Regions from separate parts of the Undibacterium sp. 14-3-2 genome, predicted to be linked through region 1. Evidence: predicted binding sites of a transcription regulator. Region 1 holds the regulator's gene; the other holds the start of a gene.
The links. The regulator LexA, encoded in region 1, represses DNA repair genes until DNA is damaged. The targets are predictions, from matches to a motif close to ACTGTATNNNNATACAGT.

Region 1 (6,491 bases):
TGGAACACCGGTGATATCGTTCTGGTTATCACGGTTGTATAACTCATCGATACGTTCTACAACCTGCGTCAACAAAGGCTGAATTGCCTGAAAACCCTGCGCTCCGCGCGCCCCCTCTTCAGCAATCGCAAAAATTTTGGACTCTGCCTCATCCAGCATTTGCTTGACTTCTTTACCCTGAGGGTTGAAAGCACTGCCAGCAATTTCATCTGAAACCGTGATCAGTTTGCGCAACACACCACGATCGCGGACAATTTCAGCGTAGCGGCGAATATTTGCAGCCGAAGGTGTGTTTTGCGCCAGCGCATTCAGGTAAGTCAAACCACCTGCGTCTTCGGCCTTTCCCATGCCATTCAAGGCCTCGTAAACAGTAATGACGTCTGCTGGCCTTGAAGAATTAATCAGTTTTACAATGCACTGAAAAATAATTCTGTGATCATAACGATAAAAATCTTCCTCGCCGATAAAGTCGGCAATACGATCCCAAGCGGCGTTATCGAGCAAGAGGCCACCAAGGACAGATTGCTCTGCCTCAATGGAATGGGGGGGGACGCGAATCGCATCAAGTTGTGGATCAGTAGCGGCTTTCATGGCGCGCATTATACCTGCTAAATCAAATTACAAATAACGACTAAAGGCGACAAAGTACGGTGTGAACAATAAACATCAATAAACAAAATTGTTTATATAATTTTACGCTTACCATAAAAAAAGCCGGGGAAACCCCGGCTTTTTTTATATCTAGCTGACAGCTAATTATGCGTGTTCACCAACAACTGATACATTCACGTTAACTACAACGTCAGTATGCAGTGCAACGGAAACAGCGTGATCACCTGCCGTTTTCAACGGACCTTGTGGCAGACGAACTTGTGCTTTTTCAACAGTGAAACCAACTTTAGCCAACGCTTCAGCGATGTCAAAATTAGTTACTGAGCCGAACAAACGACCATCAACACCAGATTTTTGTGAAATCTGAACTGTAGAACCTTCCAGTTTCTCGCCTTGAGCCTGAGCTACAGCCAATTTTGCTGCTGCTGCTTTTTCCAGCTCAGCACGTTTCGCTTCAAATTCAGCGATTGCGGCTGCAGTCGCACGGCGAGCCATGCGTTGTGGAATCAAAAAGTTACGTGCATAACCATCTTTAACACGAACTACATCACCAAGATTGCCGAGATTAACGACTTTATCCATCAGAATAACTTGCATATTTTTCTCCTAATACCTGTCGTCAATTACGCTGTGTGCAGATCAGTGTAAGGCAACAACGCTAAGTAGCGTGCGCGCTTGATCGCTGTATCAACTTGACGTTGGTACAGTGCTTTAGTACCAGTCAGACGTGCAGGCATAATTTTGCCGTTTTCTTGCACGAAATCTTTCAATGTGTCGATATCTTTGTAATCAACTTTTTCTACATGTGCTGCTGTGAAGCGGCAGAATTTTTTGCGTTTGAACAAAGGGTTTTGTTGTTGACGCTTTTGCTTCAATTTGCTTTTATCAAATTTTTTACCGAATGCCATTTGTGGCTCCTAATCTAGTAAATTTGCCCGTATTTCATTGATATGAAATACCAGACTTTTGCTGTTGCGATTTTTGCGTGCTAAAAAACCCGTGAATGCAATCTCAACATCTAAAGGCAGTTCGGAGAATTTTCCTGAAATTTCACCTGCAGCTTGTGCGGAAATTTCAAATTCAACCAATCGCCCCGTTCCGGCTTCCACCTGCTGCGAACTGTGCATCAATATTGCTGATGCTATTGGTATCCCAGCTGGCGTGTAACGTATCGCTGATTTCTCTATGATACGAGCCATCACTGTCAGTTGATTCACTGTTTTTTATACGACCTTTTTCAAATCAAATGAATTAAGCAGCTGGTGCTTCAACGCGCTGTGCTTTAGCCGCGTCTTCTTTTTGAACAGCTTTCATCATTGGAGATGGTGCTGTTTCAGCTTTTTTCATTTTGACTGTCAGGTGACGCAGAACGGCATCATTGAATTTGAATGCTGTTTCCAGCTCAAGCAATGTTTCTGCATCGCACTCAATGTTCATGCAAACATAATGTGCTTTAGCCAATTTTTGAATCATGTAAGCCAATTGACGACGGCCCCAGTCTTCAACGCGGTGAACCTGACCACCACGTGCAACAACGCTAGCTTTGTAACGTTCGATCATTGCAGGAACTTGCTCGCTTTGATCGGGATGTACAATAAATACGATTTCATAATGACGCATATATTCTCCTTGTGGACAATAAAAATAGCCTGCCTCGGCGTCAAGACGAGTGCAGGAAGAGGAAAGCCGACGATCATAACGCACTTTTCCGTTTTATTCAATCAATTCAGTACAGAGCTAATCCGATGGTATTAGATTGCACATAGCCACAAAATTTCCTTGCACTTCAGAGCGCACTGTATAAAAATACAGACTGTTTTTATATACAGCGTAATGATCTACGTTCACACAAAATGCTTAAGCTGACAGCCCGACAAGAGCAGATCCTGAATTTAATCAAAGATGCCATTCAAAATACAGGCTTCCCGCCGACCCGCGCTGAAATAGCGGCTGAGCTGGGCTTTCGCTCCACCAACGCAGCGGAAGAGCACCTGCAGGCACTCGCAAGAAAGGGCGTGATTGAAATAGCGCCCGGAACATCGCGCGGCATACGCCTGCTGGAGTCAGAATTATCAAGTCACATCACAGGTCAACAACTGGCGTCATCACAATCTGTTTTTTCTCAGATAAACCTGCCACTAATCGGGCGAGTTGCGGCCGGATCGCCAATACTCGCATCAGAACACATTGAAACCAGCTACCAAGTAGACCCTGCACTATTTTCTGCCAAGCCAGATTTTCTTCTCAAGGTTCGCGGCATGTCTATGCGTGACGCAGGCATACTCGATGGCGATCTGTTAGCAGTAAAGAAGACTGATACTGCAAGAAATGGGCAAATTATTGTTGCCAGGCTTGGCGATGATGTGACTGTCAAGCGCTATAAAAAAACCGGAAATTCTGTTGAATTAATTCCTGAGAATCCTGACTACTCAATTATCAAAGTAAATGAAAACGAGGAAAATTTCTCACTGGAAGGACTGGCTGTCGGGCTGATGCGAAATTGGATCTGATACTAAGAAAATCAAACGAAAATATATTGCTATCAATGACGCTTAGATAAAATCTAAATAAAAAAAACGCCCGAAAATTCGGGCGTTTTTTTATCCATACAACATTAATGCTTCACGACAGCAAGATCAGCAGAAGGCTCACTTGATCCAGCAGCAACGGGAATTTCCGCATCAACCAAAGGCTGCGGCTGACGCTCCAAAGCGATTTCCAATACCTTGTCTATCCAACGCACCGGGATAATTTCCAGTTTATTTTTTACATTGTCCGGGATTTCAGCCAGATCCTTTGCGTTCTCCTCCGGAATTAAAACAGTTTTAATTCCGCCGCGATGCGCTGCCAGCAACTTCTCTTTCAAACCACCAATTGGCAATACCTCGCCGCGCAAAGTGATCTCACCTGTCATCGCAACATCTGCCCGCACAGGAATCCCGGTGAACACAGATACCAAAGCAGTCGTCATTGCAATACCAGCAGAAGGACCGTCTTTAGGTGTCGCCCCTTCAGGTACGTGAATGTGAATATCACTCTTCTCAAAGACATCAGCCTTAATGCCCAAGCGCTGAGCCCGGCTACGCACAACCGTGCGGGCAGCTTCGATCGACTCCTTCATGACATCTCCTAAGGTCCCAGTGCGGATAACACCGCCTTTGCCGGGCATAGAAACAGCCTCGATAGTCAAAAGATCGCCGCCAACTTCCGTCCATGCAAGACCAACTACCTGACCAATTTGATTATCCTTGACCGCAACGCCAAAATCGTAACGGCGTACACCCAAATATTTATCCAGATTTTTGGAGGTAATCGTCGCTTTTTTCTCACTCTTCTTCAGCAAAAGCATTTTGACGACTTTACGACATATCTTGGAAATTTCGCGCTCCAGCGAACGAACGCCAGCTTCCCTTGTGTAATAGCGAATAATGTCTCTGATCGCACTTTCTGCGACCGTGATTTCAGTTTCTTTCAGGCCGTTATTTTTAATTTGCTTTTGCAACAAATAACGCTGAGCAATGCTGGTTTTTTCATCCTCTGTGTAACCAGAAAGACGAATCACTTCCATCCTATCCAGTAAAGCAGGCGGAATATTGTACGAATTAGATGTCGCGACAAACATCACGTCAGACAGATCAAAATCGACTTCAATGTAGTGATCCGAGAACGTATGATTTTGTTCAGGATCAAGCACCTCCAGCAATGCGGACGAAGGATCGCCACGGAAATCCGCCCCCATTTTATCGACTTCATCCAACAAAAAAAGAGGGTTGCGAACACCGACCTTGGCCAGGCTCTGCAAAATTTTTCCAGGCATAGAGCCTATGTAAGTGCGACGATGTCCACGAATCTCTGCCTCGTCACGCACACCACCAAGCGCCATGCGAACGAACTTGCGATTTGTTGCCCGGGCAATCGACTGACCGAGAGACGTTTTACCTACACCCGGAGGTCCAACCAGACACAGAATCGGAGCTTTTAACTTATCTACGCGTTGCTGAACAGCAAGATACTCGAGAATGCGCTCTTTAACCTTATCTAAACCGTAATGCTCATCCTCCAGAACCTTCTCAGCGTTCGTCAGATCATTATTTACTTTGGATTTTTTCTTCCAAGGCAAACCAACAATAGTATCAATATAATTTCTGACAACTGTTGCCTCTGCAGACATCGGTGACATCATTTTGAGTTTTTTCAACTCATTAAGAGCCTTGTCGCGAGCTTCTTTCGGCATTTTGGCAGCAATGATTTTTTTCTCAAGTTCATCGATATCTGCACCCTCTTCGCCTTCGCCCAGCTCTTTCTGAATCGCTTTCACTTGTTCGTTCAGATAGTACTCACGCTGCGATTTCTCCATCTGACGCTTCACGCGACCACGGATACGTTTTTCCACCTGCAAGATATCGAGCTCGCCTTCAAGTTGCCCAAGCAGATGTTCAAGCCTTTTGGCTACACTGAAAATTTCCAGGATCACTTGCTTTTGCTCCAATTTCAGAGGCAAGTGTGCCGCAATCGTATCCGCAAGACGACCGGCGTCGTCAATGCCAGAGAGAGAGGCAAGAATTTCAGGTGGGATTTTTTTGTTCAGTTTTACGTATTGATCAAACTGTTGAACAATTGCACGACGCATCGCCTCAACTTCGGAATCATCTTCCTCAACTGCTGCAACCGGCGTCACTTCAGCACTGAAGTGTGATTCAGAATCATGAATCTGGTGAATGCGGGCGCGCTGCGCCCCTTCAACCAATACTTTTACTGTGCCATCAGGCAACTTCAACATTTGCAAAATATTGGCTATACAACCAATTTCATAAATATCGTCAGCCGAAGGCTCGTCCTTCGCAGCGGCTTTTTGAGCAGCAAGCATAATGCTTTTACCCTGCTCCATTGCAGCCTCCAAAGCCTTAATGGACTTTGGGCGCCCCACAAACAGCGGAATAACCATATGGGGAAATACAACCACGTCACGTAATGGCAGCAGCGGCAGTTGAATTTGCTCGGTAATTGAAGTAGTTGTCATGGCGCACCTTTCATAAATACTAGTTGGTAATGTTGGCGCACAAGGCTAAAACACAAGCCCATTATCAGAAAAAACAATAAAAAAGCTACGCAGAGAGCTCCCCCGGGTAGCTTTACGGCTGAAGCCATGTTTTTTCCTACTTCATTCTACTTCGATTAAAAAAAATGCGGTGAATAACCATAAAAAAAAGGGGATATCTCCCCTTTTTTTGCAAAAACTCAAGCTCCGGACACTTTGGCTTGCTCGTGATAAATAAGCAAAGGCTTAGCACCGTTAGTGATAGTCCCCTCATCAATCACCACCTTTTCAACATTTTGATGGCTAGGCAGATCGTACATAATATCCAACAATGCATGCTCCAGTATCGATCTCAAACCACGCGCACCAGTTTTACGGGCAATAGCTTTTTTCGCAATTGCCTGCAAAGCAGCCGGACGTATCTCAAGCTCAGTGCCCTCCATTTCCAGCAGTTTTGCATATTGCTTAATCAGCGCATTTTTGGGCTCAACCAGGATCTGAATCAATGCCGCCTCATCGAGTTCGTTGAGCGTTGCAATCACAGGTAAACGCCCAACCAACTCAGGAATCAAACCGAACTTAATCAAATCTTGCGGCTCCGCATCCTGCATCATCTGACTTGCGCTCTTTTCCGTCTGACTTTTAACGCTGGCTGAAAAACCAATACTGCTACGCTCTGATCTGTCTGAAATAATCTTTGCAAGACCATCAAAAGCACCGCCACAAATAAACATGATATTCGTGGTATCGATCTGAATGAAGTCTTGATTTGGGTGCTTGCGACCACCTTGCGGCGGCACCGATGCCATCGTGCCCTCGATCAGCTTCAGCAGAGCCTGCT
Region 2 (6,491 bases), on a different contig from region 1:
ATCACTAAGGCATGTTCGGGACTGTATAGAGCCATTTCAGATGCCAGAACCGGTAGCGTAAATTCATGTCCGGGTGGCAGATAAACATCGAGATAAAGCGTAGCAGACAGCGTCTTTACCGGGCTTTCCCGATCGAAAGCGCTGCCGGCTAAAACACGGATCTGCACGCCACCTTCTAGCTCAAGCAGCGGTAAATCGGCGGCGGCTACGTGCTGAAATGATGGGGCAACAGTTTCCTGATCCGGTGGCAGCGCAACCCATAGTTGCAAACCATGCTGACGGCGTTCTTTCCCACGTTCAGTGTCAACTGTGCGCTCACTGTGAGCAATTCCCCTGCCTGCCGTCATCCAGTTAATCGCACCGGGTGTAATCGTCTGCACCGTACCCAGACTATCGCGATGCAGCAGACTACCTTCAAATAAGTAAGTGACAGTCGCTATCCCGATATGTGGATGAACCCCAAGATCGCTATTGCTCTCTGCTGCCAGTGTGACTGGGCCGAAGTGATCGAAGAAAATAAACGGGCCGACCGAGCGTCTGGCTGCTGCCGGCAACAAACGGCGAACATGAAATTCATTGGCAAGATGCGTGGCTCTGCCGGGAATGCGAAGTAAATCACTCATGGTATTGTTCCTCCATATTGTTCTTGGAATTCATGGCTTACAGGATCAGTGATTGCTGGCGCGTTCTATACGGCGATCAGGAATGAGCCACATCAATGCCACCAAAACGTAGAGTCCTTGCGCAATCCAGTGTACCCAGAATGCCGCTGCAATACCGGCTCCATACAGAATCACGGAGGCTTTTCCTTTGCGGTCGCGACCCAGTACTGTTTTTAAAGGTGATGCCGAACCTTCGTTGGCAATAATCACTTGCTCAAGAATGAAATAGGCAACCGCGGCCATAAATAACACCGCGCCATATATTGCGGTGGGGTCACTGGCGAAATGATTTTCTCCCATCCATGCGGTAGCGAAGGGGAACAATGACAACCAGAATAGCAAGTGTAAATTTGCCCAAAGGACGCCGCCAGTCACTTTCTGTGTCACATGCATTAAATGATGGTGATTATTCCAATATATCGCGACGTAAATAAAACTCAATACGTAATTCAGGAATATAGGAATTACGGGAATCAGTGCAGCAAAGCTCTCGCCATGCGGTGCTTTCATTTCCAATACCATGATGGTGATAATGACGGCGATAACGCCGTCACTGAATGCTTCCAGGCGATTTTTCCCCACGGATTCTCCAGATAAAAAACAAGTATTTGTTGTGAATGAAACGCCAGTTCGGATGAACCGTTTCACGCCTGATCAGGCCGATGCTGACTTATCTTACTGCAAACGCGACATTGTGTTTCAGTTACGGTGACTCACTGTCGGGAGCTTGTTGTATCGGCACGCTGAGAGCATCTATATATCTGTCAGCAAACTGTTGTTGATAAGCTTTAACTGCGGCCATGTTTCCAGCCATCTTTTTTTGGTGATTCTGGCGAGAAAATCTGCAGGCTTCGGACGCGTATCGTTTAGTGTGATTGTCAGTTGACTCAGTCCGTTCAGCCCGAATGGCGCAAGTATCAGCAATTCACCGGTAACGCTTAACTGAACACCGACTGCGGTTTCAATTTCTACCCAGTACGACATTGCATCGAGAGTATTCAGATAGGGATGATCATTATTCCGTAAGTGCATTCTGGCTTGATTTTTAACTGACCAGTTCAGTGCTGATCGTGAGCGTAATGACGTTTCAAAGTATGCATCTCGTTCGGGAGAGATATCCGATGGGTCAAAGTAAATCAGGTCAATATCTGATAAAGGTGTTGGTTGCGGATAATGATGCAGTTTATCCCAGACTAAGTTGCGCACAAAACCCGCCGCCAGACACCAGTCTTTCAGCTCTAGCGCAGCAGCAATTTCTAATGCTTGCCAACGCATAGGATCGTCCTTGATCCAGTCTTTTATTTTTGTATTGATATTCATATTGCTGATGCTATTAGCAGGCGGTAATGCCAATGGCAAAAAGTGAACGGGAATTTCTCGGAGTTTCATTTGTCTTGCCTTGCTCTTTGTTGCGCGAAGTCCAAAGAGAAAGAGAACAAATAAATTTTAATCGTGCTATCAGTATTTCACTCACATTGCCATAAAGAAATCTGTTATTGTTTTTTGCGTGACAGAGCACTTTGTAAAGCAGACCGGTATCCGCTGAGGTATTTTCTGGCGTTTCAGCAGTATTCATATTGCTGCATAGCAGACGTGTCTGAGCACATAAACTTAAAAACATATAACGGAGTCAACATGAGACAATTTTTAAAAAGTATTCTTTTCGCCTGTTCCCTGTCATTGCTTGCCCACGGAGCGGCTGTTGCCGCAGATCGTGCGACAGCACAGGAAGCAACAGAAATGATCAAAAAAGTCATCGCTTTTTATAAAGCCAATGGTCCTGAAAAAACCTATGCTGCGGTGAACGATCCTAAGGGGCAGTTCATCTACAAAGATCTTTATGTTTTTGCAGGCTCGGTGAAACCAGGTGGCGTGACTTTGGCGCATGGCGGCAATCCTAAATTATTAGGTAAGCCGCTGGGAGAATTGCGTGATGGCGATGGTGTTTTCTTTGTTAAAAAAATCAATGATGTCGCCGCCAGTAAAGAAGGTAAGGGCTGGGTTGATTACAGATGGCCAAATCCTGTGACCAAAGCATTGGAACAAAAAAGTACTTATGTTGAGCGCGTCGATGACGTGTACTTTGCCTGTGGAATTTATAAATAATTCTGAGGTTTTCTCTTTTTTTGTAATTCGTAATACTGCGCTTGTACCTCTTTTTTTTCAGATTGGCCGTCAATTTTGCGATGCATCAACGCGGCCAGTCTGATGCATCAAATTCTTTTCAACACTTCCAAATTGTTTAGCTACTTTTGGGAACAGAAACGCTTCTGAATAGTCTGCGCTGTTTCTGTTGCCGGGTACTGGCAGCCTTGCATTTCACTCTCAGTCTGAAACTGAACTTCCTCACACAGCTTTATTGTTAATTTGATTTTTCCCAATGGAGTGAGTTTTGACTTCTCGTTATCCGTTACGCTAGTTGTATGAAATAAAAGTGTCATTGTTTCGTATGGCTTGTCGTAAAAATACACAGGAAGAACAGACGTTTGTTTGATGTTTGCACGTATTAGTTTTTTATAGCGATATCAAGGCGTAATATGAGCAATGACAGTATGCCTGTTGCCGTTGTGATCTGCTCAGTCATCAGCTTTTGTAACCAGTTTCGCTCTGCTCAGTTAACTTGTGAGGATAAGATGAAAATTAAAGATCTGCCTATCGGTACGCGACTCGGTTTTGGTTTTGGGATAGTACTTTTATTGGCAACCATATCTTCATGCATAGGTCTTTGGCGACTGAACGAGGTGGCGAGTAGTACGAGGGCGATGATGCAGGAGCCTTTAAAAAAAGAGCGCTTAACAGAGGAGTGGTACAGGGTGACGGTTGCGGGCTTAAAGCGTACTTTGGCGGTTGTTAAAAGTTCTGATGAATCATTAGGCGATTTTTTTTCTGCGGACGTTAAGACGTCAACCACACGAAATAATGAAATTCAAAAATACCTGGAAAGTAACGTCGATACGCCTGACGAAAAACAACTTCTGGAAAATATCGTTGTTGTACGTAAGTCCTACGTCATCACCAGAGACCAGATTTTAAAGGCCAAAAAAGAAGGCCAGACAGAGGAGATGAATAAACTGTTTGAAAAATTCATACCAATGTCTGACGCATTTCAAAAAGCCTTACTCGATTATCTTAATTTTCAGAAGGAAGAGGTGGATCATCTCAGTAAGGAAGTCGATGCCATTGCGGCTAGCAGCCGCATTCTTATTACGACTCTGATCGTCTTGTTTTTGCTGATAGGTAGTTTTTGTGCATGGTATCTGACCATAGGTATCACCCGGCCATTAAATTCAGCAGTAGTGCTTGCACGCCGTGTGGCAGATGGTGATCTGACGAGTGATATTCGTATTGATTCCAGCGATGAGACAGGTCAGTTGGTGATGGCATTAAAAGATATGAACGAAGGTTTGCGGAAAATTGTGGCCGAGGTTCGAGATAGCACGGATACCATCGTCACTGCTTCTACCGAAATTGCCAGCGGGAATATGGATCTGTCCTCCAGAACAGAATCCCAGGCGGGATCACTTGAGGAAACCGCATCGTCAATGGAGGAGCTGACCAGCACGATGCAGCAGAATTCGCAGAACGCACATGACGCAAATCAACTCGTACATGCAGCGGCAGATGCAGCGATTCAGGGGGGTACGGTTGTCTCGCAAGTCGTTGGCACGATGGGCGATATCAGCACATCATCGAAAAAAATTGTCGATATTATTGCGGTCATTGATGGCATTGCTTTTCAAACGAATATCCTTGCACTCAATGCGGCTGTGGAGGCTGCGCGGGCGGGTGAGCAAGGGCGAGGATTTGCTGTAGTAGCGTCGGAAGTCCGTAATCTGGCGCAGCGTTCCGCCAGCGCGGCGAAGGAAATCAAACAACTGATAGATGACTCGGTTGATAAAGTGAATCAGGGAACGAAACTGGTTGATCAGGCCGGAGCAATGATGACAGAAATTGTCGACCGCGTTAAGCATGTTACCGGCATCATGAGTGAAATCAACAACGCCAGCAAAGAACAATCGGCAGGTATCCAGCAAGTGAATCAAGCCATCATTCAAATGGACAACACGACGCAGCAAAATGCCGCACTTGTAGAGCAGGCCGCAGCTGCAGCGCAAAGCTTACAAGAACAGGCCGCGAATTTGTCCAACGTAGTCAGCGTCTTCCGGCTAAATCAGGGAGATCATCAGCAAACCATGAAAAGAGCTGCAAAAAATGCTGCTGCCGGCACGCATCCGCATCCGCATCCGCATACTACATATCTGAGCGGGCAATGACATATTGGACAGCGGGTATCGGTGCTGGTCAATGATATGTACATAAAATAAAAATCCCGCTTGCATAAATCACTGTTTTTTTATACAGTGCTGTCAAGCGCAGTTAATATTAATTGCGGTTTGACTTTCCACCCGCTGCTTATTGAATGAAAGAATGTATGGACGATAAGAAACCTGAAAACAGCTCAGAAAAGAGCAAGGCGCTCGCCGCAGCATTGGCGCAAATCGAGAAGCAATTTGGTAAGGGATCGGTCATGCGTATGGCTGATGGCGCTGTGGTGGAAGAAGTGCAGGTTGTTTCCACTGGTTCGCTCGGTCTGGATATCGCCTTAGGTGTTGGTGGCCTGCCACGCGGGCGTGTAGTTGAAATTTATGGCCCGGAATCTTCAGGTAAAACCACTTTGACTCTGCAAGCGATCGCTGAGATGCAAAAGATTGGCGGTACTTGCGCATTTATTGATGCTGAGCATGCATTAGACGTAGGTTACGCTCAGAAACTGGGTGTGAATTTAAATGATCTGCTGATTTCTCAGCCGGACACAGGTGAGCAAGCGCTGGAAATCACGGATGCGCTGGTTCGTTCTGGGAGTGTCGATCTGGTCGTAATTGACTCAGTTGCGGCATTGACACCACGTGCTGAAATCGAAGGCGACATGGGTGATTCTTTGCCAGGCTTGCAGGCTCGTTTAATGTCCCAAGCTTTACGTAAGCTTACCGGTAGTATTAAACGGACGAATACGCTGGTGATTTTCATTAATCAGATTCGTATGAAAATTGGCGTTATGTTTGGCAGCCCGGAAACGACGACTGGTGGCAATGCCTTGAAGTTTTACGCTTCCGTAAGGCTGGATATCCGCCGTACCGGTTCTATTAAGGCTGGCGATGAAGTGATCGGTAATGAAACTAAAGTCAAAGTTGTCAAAAATAAGGTTGCGCCGCCATTCAAAGAAGCACATTTTGATATTTTGTATGGAGAAGGAACGTCTCGTGAAGGAGAAATTCTTGATTTGGGTGCGGATGCTAAAATCATTGAAAAAGCCGGTGCGTGGTACAGCTACAATGGCGAGCGCATTGGTCAAGGCAAAGATAATGCCCGTAATTTCCTGAAAGAACGTCCGCAGCTTGCGCATGAGATCGAAAATAAGGTACGTGAACATCTTGGCGTACCTTTGTTGCCTGCGATCAGCTCTGACGCAGTTTAACGATACTTACCGGTAATCGATTCAGGATAGAACAACAGCCGATAAGCCCTCTTTTAATGGGTTTATCGGCTTTTTTAATCGTGATGAAACAAAAATTAAGTCTTAAAGGCAGGGCACTCAGGTATTTATCTATGCGTGAGCACAGTCGCGCCGAATTATTCAGAAAATTATCTTCACACGCAGAAGATGGGGATGATGTCGATGCCATTCTTGACTGGCTTGAAGAAAATAATTTTCTATCTACAGAAAGATTTTCAGATTCGTTGGTCAACAGACGTTCGGGGCGTTTTGGGAATCATCGTATTCTGGCGGAGTTGCAAAGTCACAACGTAGATGCCATAGAAATGGATCGG

Region 2: the regulator LexA is predicted to act here: its motif matches at 5,008-5,025, upstream of recA (recombinase RecA).

What each region holds. Positions count from the first base shown of each region.
Region 1 covers NZ_JAENGS010000007.1:129,000-135,490, reverse strand. Annotated here, with positions in the region: gene Undi14_RS15575 (replicative DNA helicase) at 1-591, opposite strand, end outside; gene rplI (50S ribosomal protein L9) at 757-1,209, opposite strand; gene rpsR (30S ribosomal protein S18) at 1,236-1,520, opposite strand; gene priB (primosomal replication protein N) at 1,530-1,811, opposite strand; gene rpsF (30S ribosomal protein S6) at 1,864-2,232, opposite strand; gene lexA (transcriptional repressor LexA) at 2,466-3,122, shown strand; gene lon (endopeptidase La) at 3,227-5,632, opposite strand; gene clpX (ATP-dependent Clp protease ATP-binding subunit ClpX) at 5,851-6,491, opposite strand, start outside.
Region 2 covers NZ_JAENGS010000001.1:952,963-959,453, forward strand. Annotated here, with positions in the region: gene Undi14_RS04270 (pirin family protein) at 1-623, opposite strand, end outside; gene Undi14_RS04275 (TMEM175 family protein) at 669-1,244, opposite strand; gene Undi14_RS04280 (nucleotidyltransferase family protein) at 1,416-2,051, opposite strand; gene Undi14_RS04285 (cache domain-containing protein) at 2,298-2,768, shown strand; gene Undi14_RS04290 (methyl-accepting chemotaxis protein) at 3,296-4,936, shown strand; gene recA (recombinase RecA) at 5,095-6,138, shown strand; gene recX (recombination regulator RecX) at 6,222-6,491, shown strand, end outside.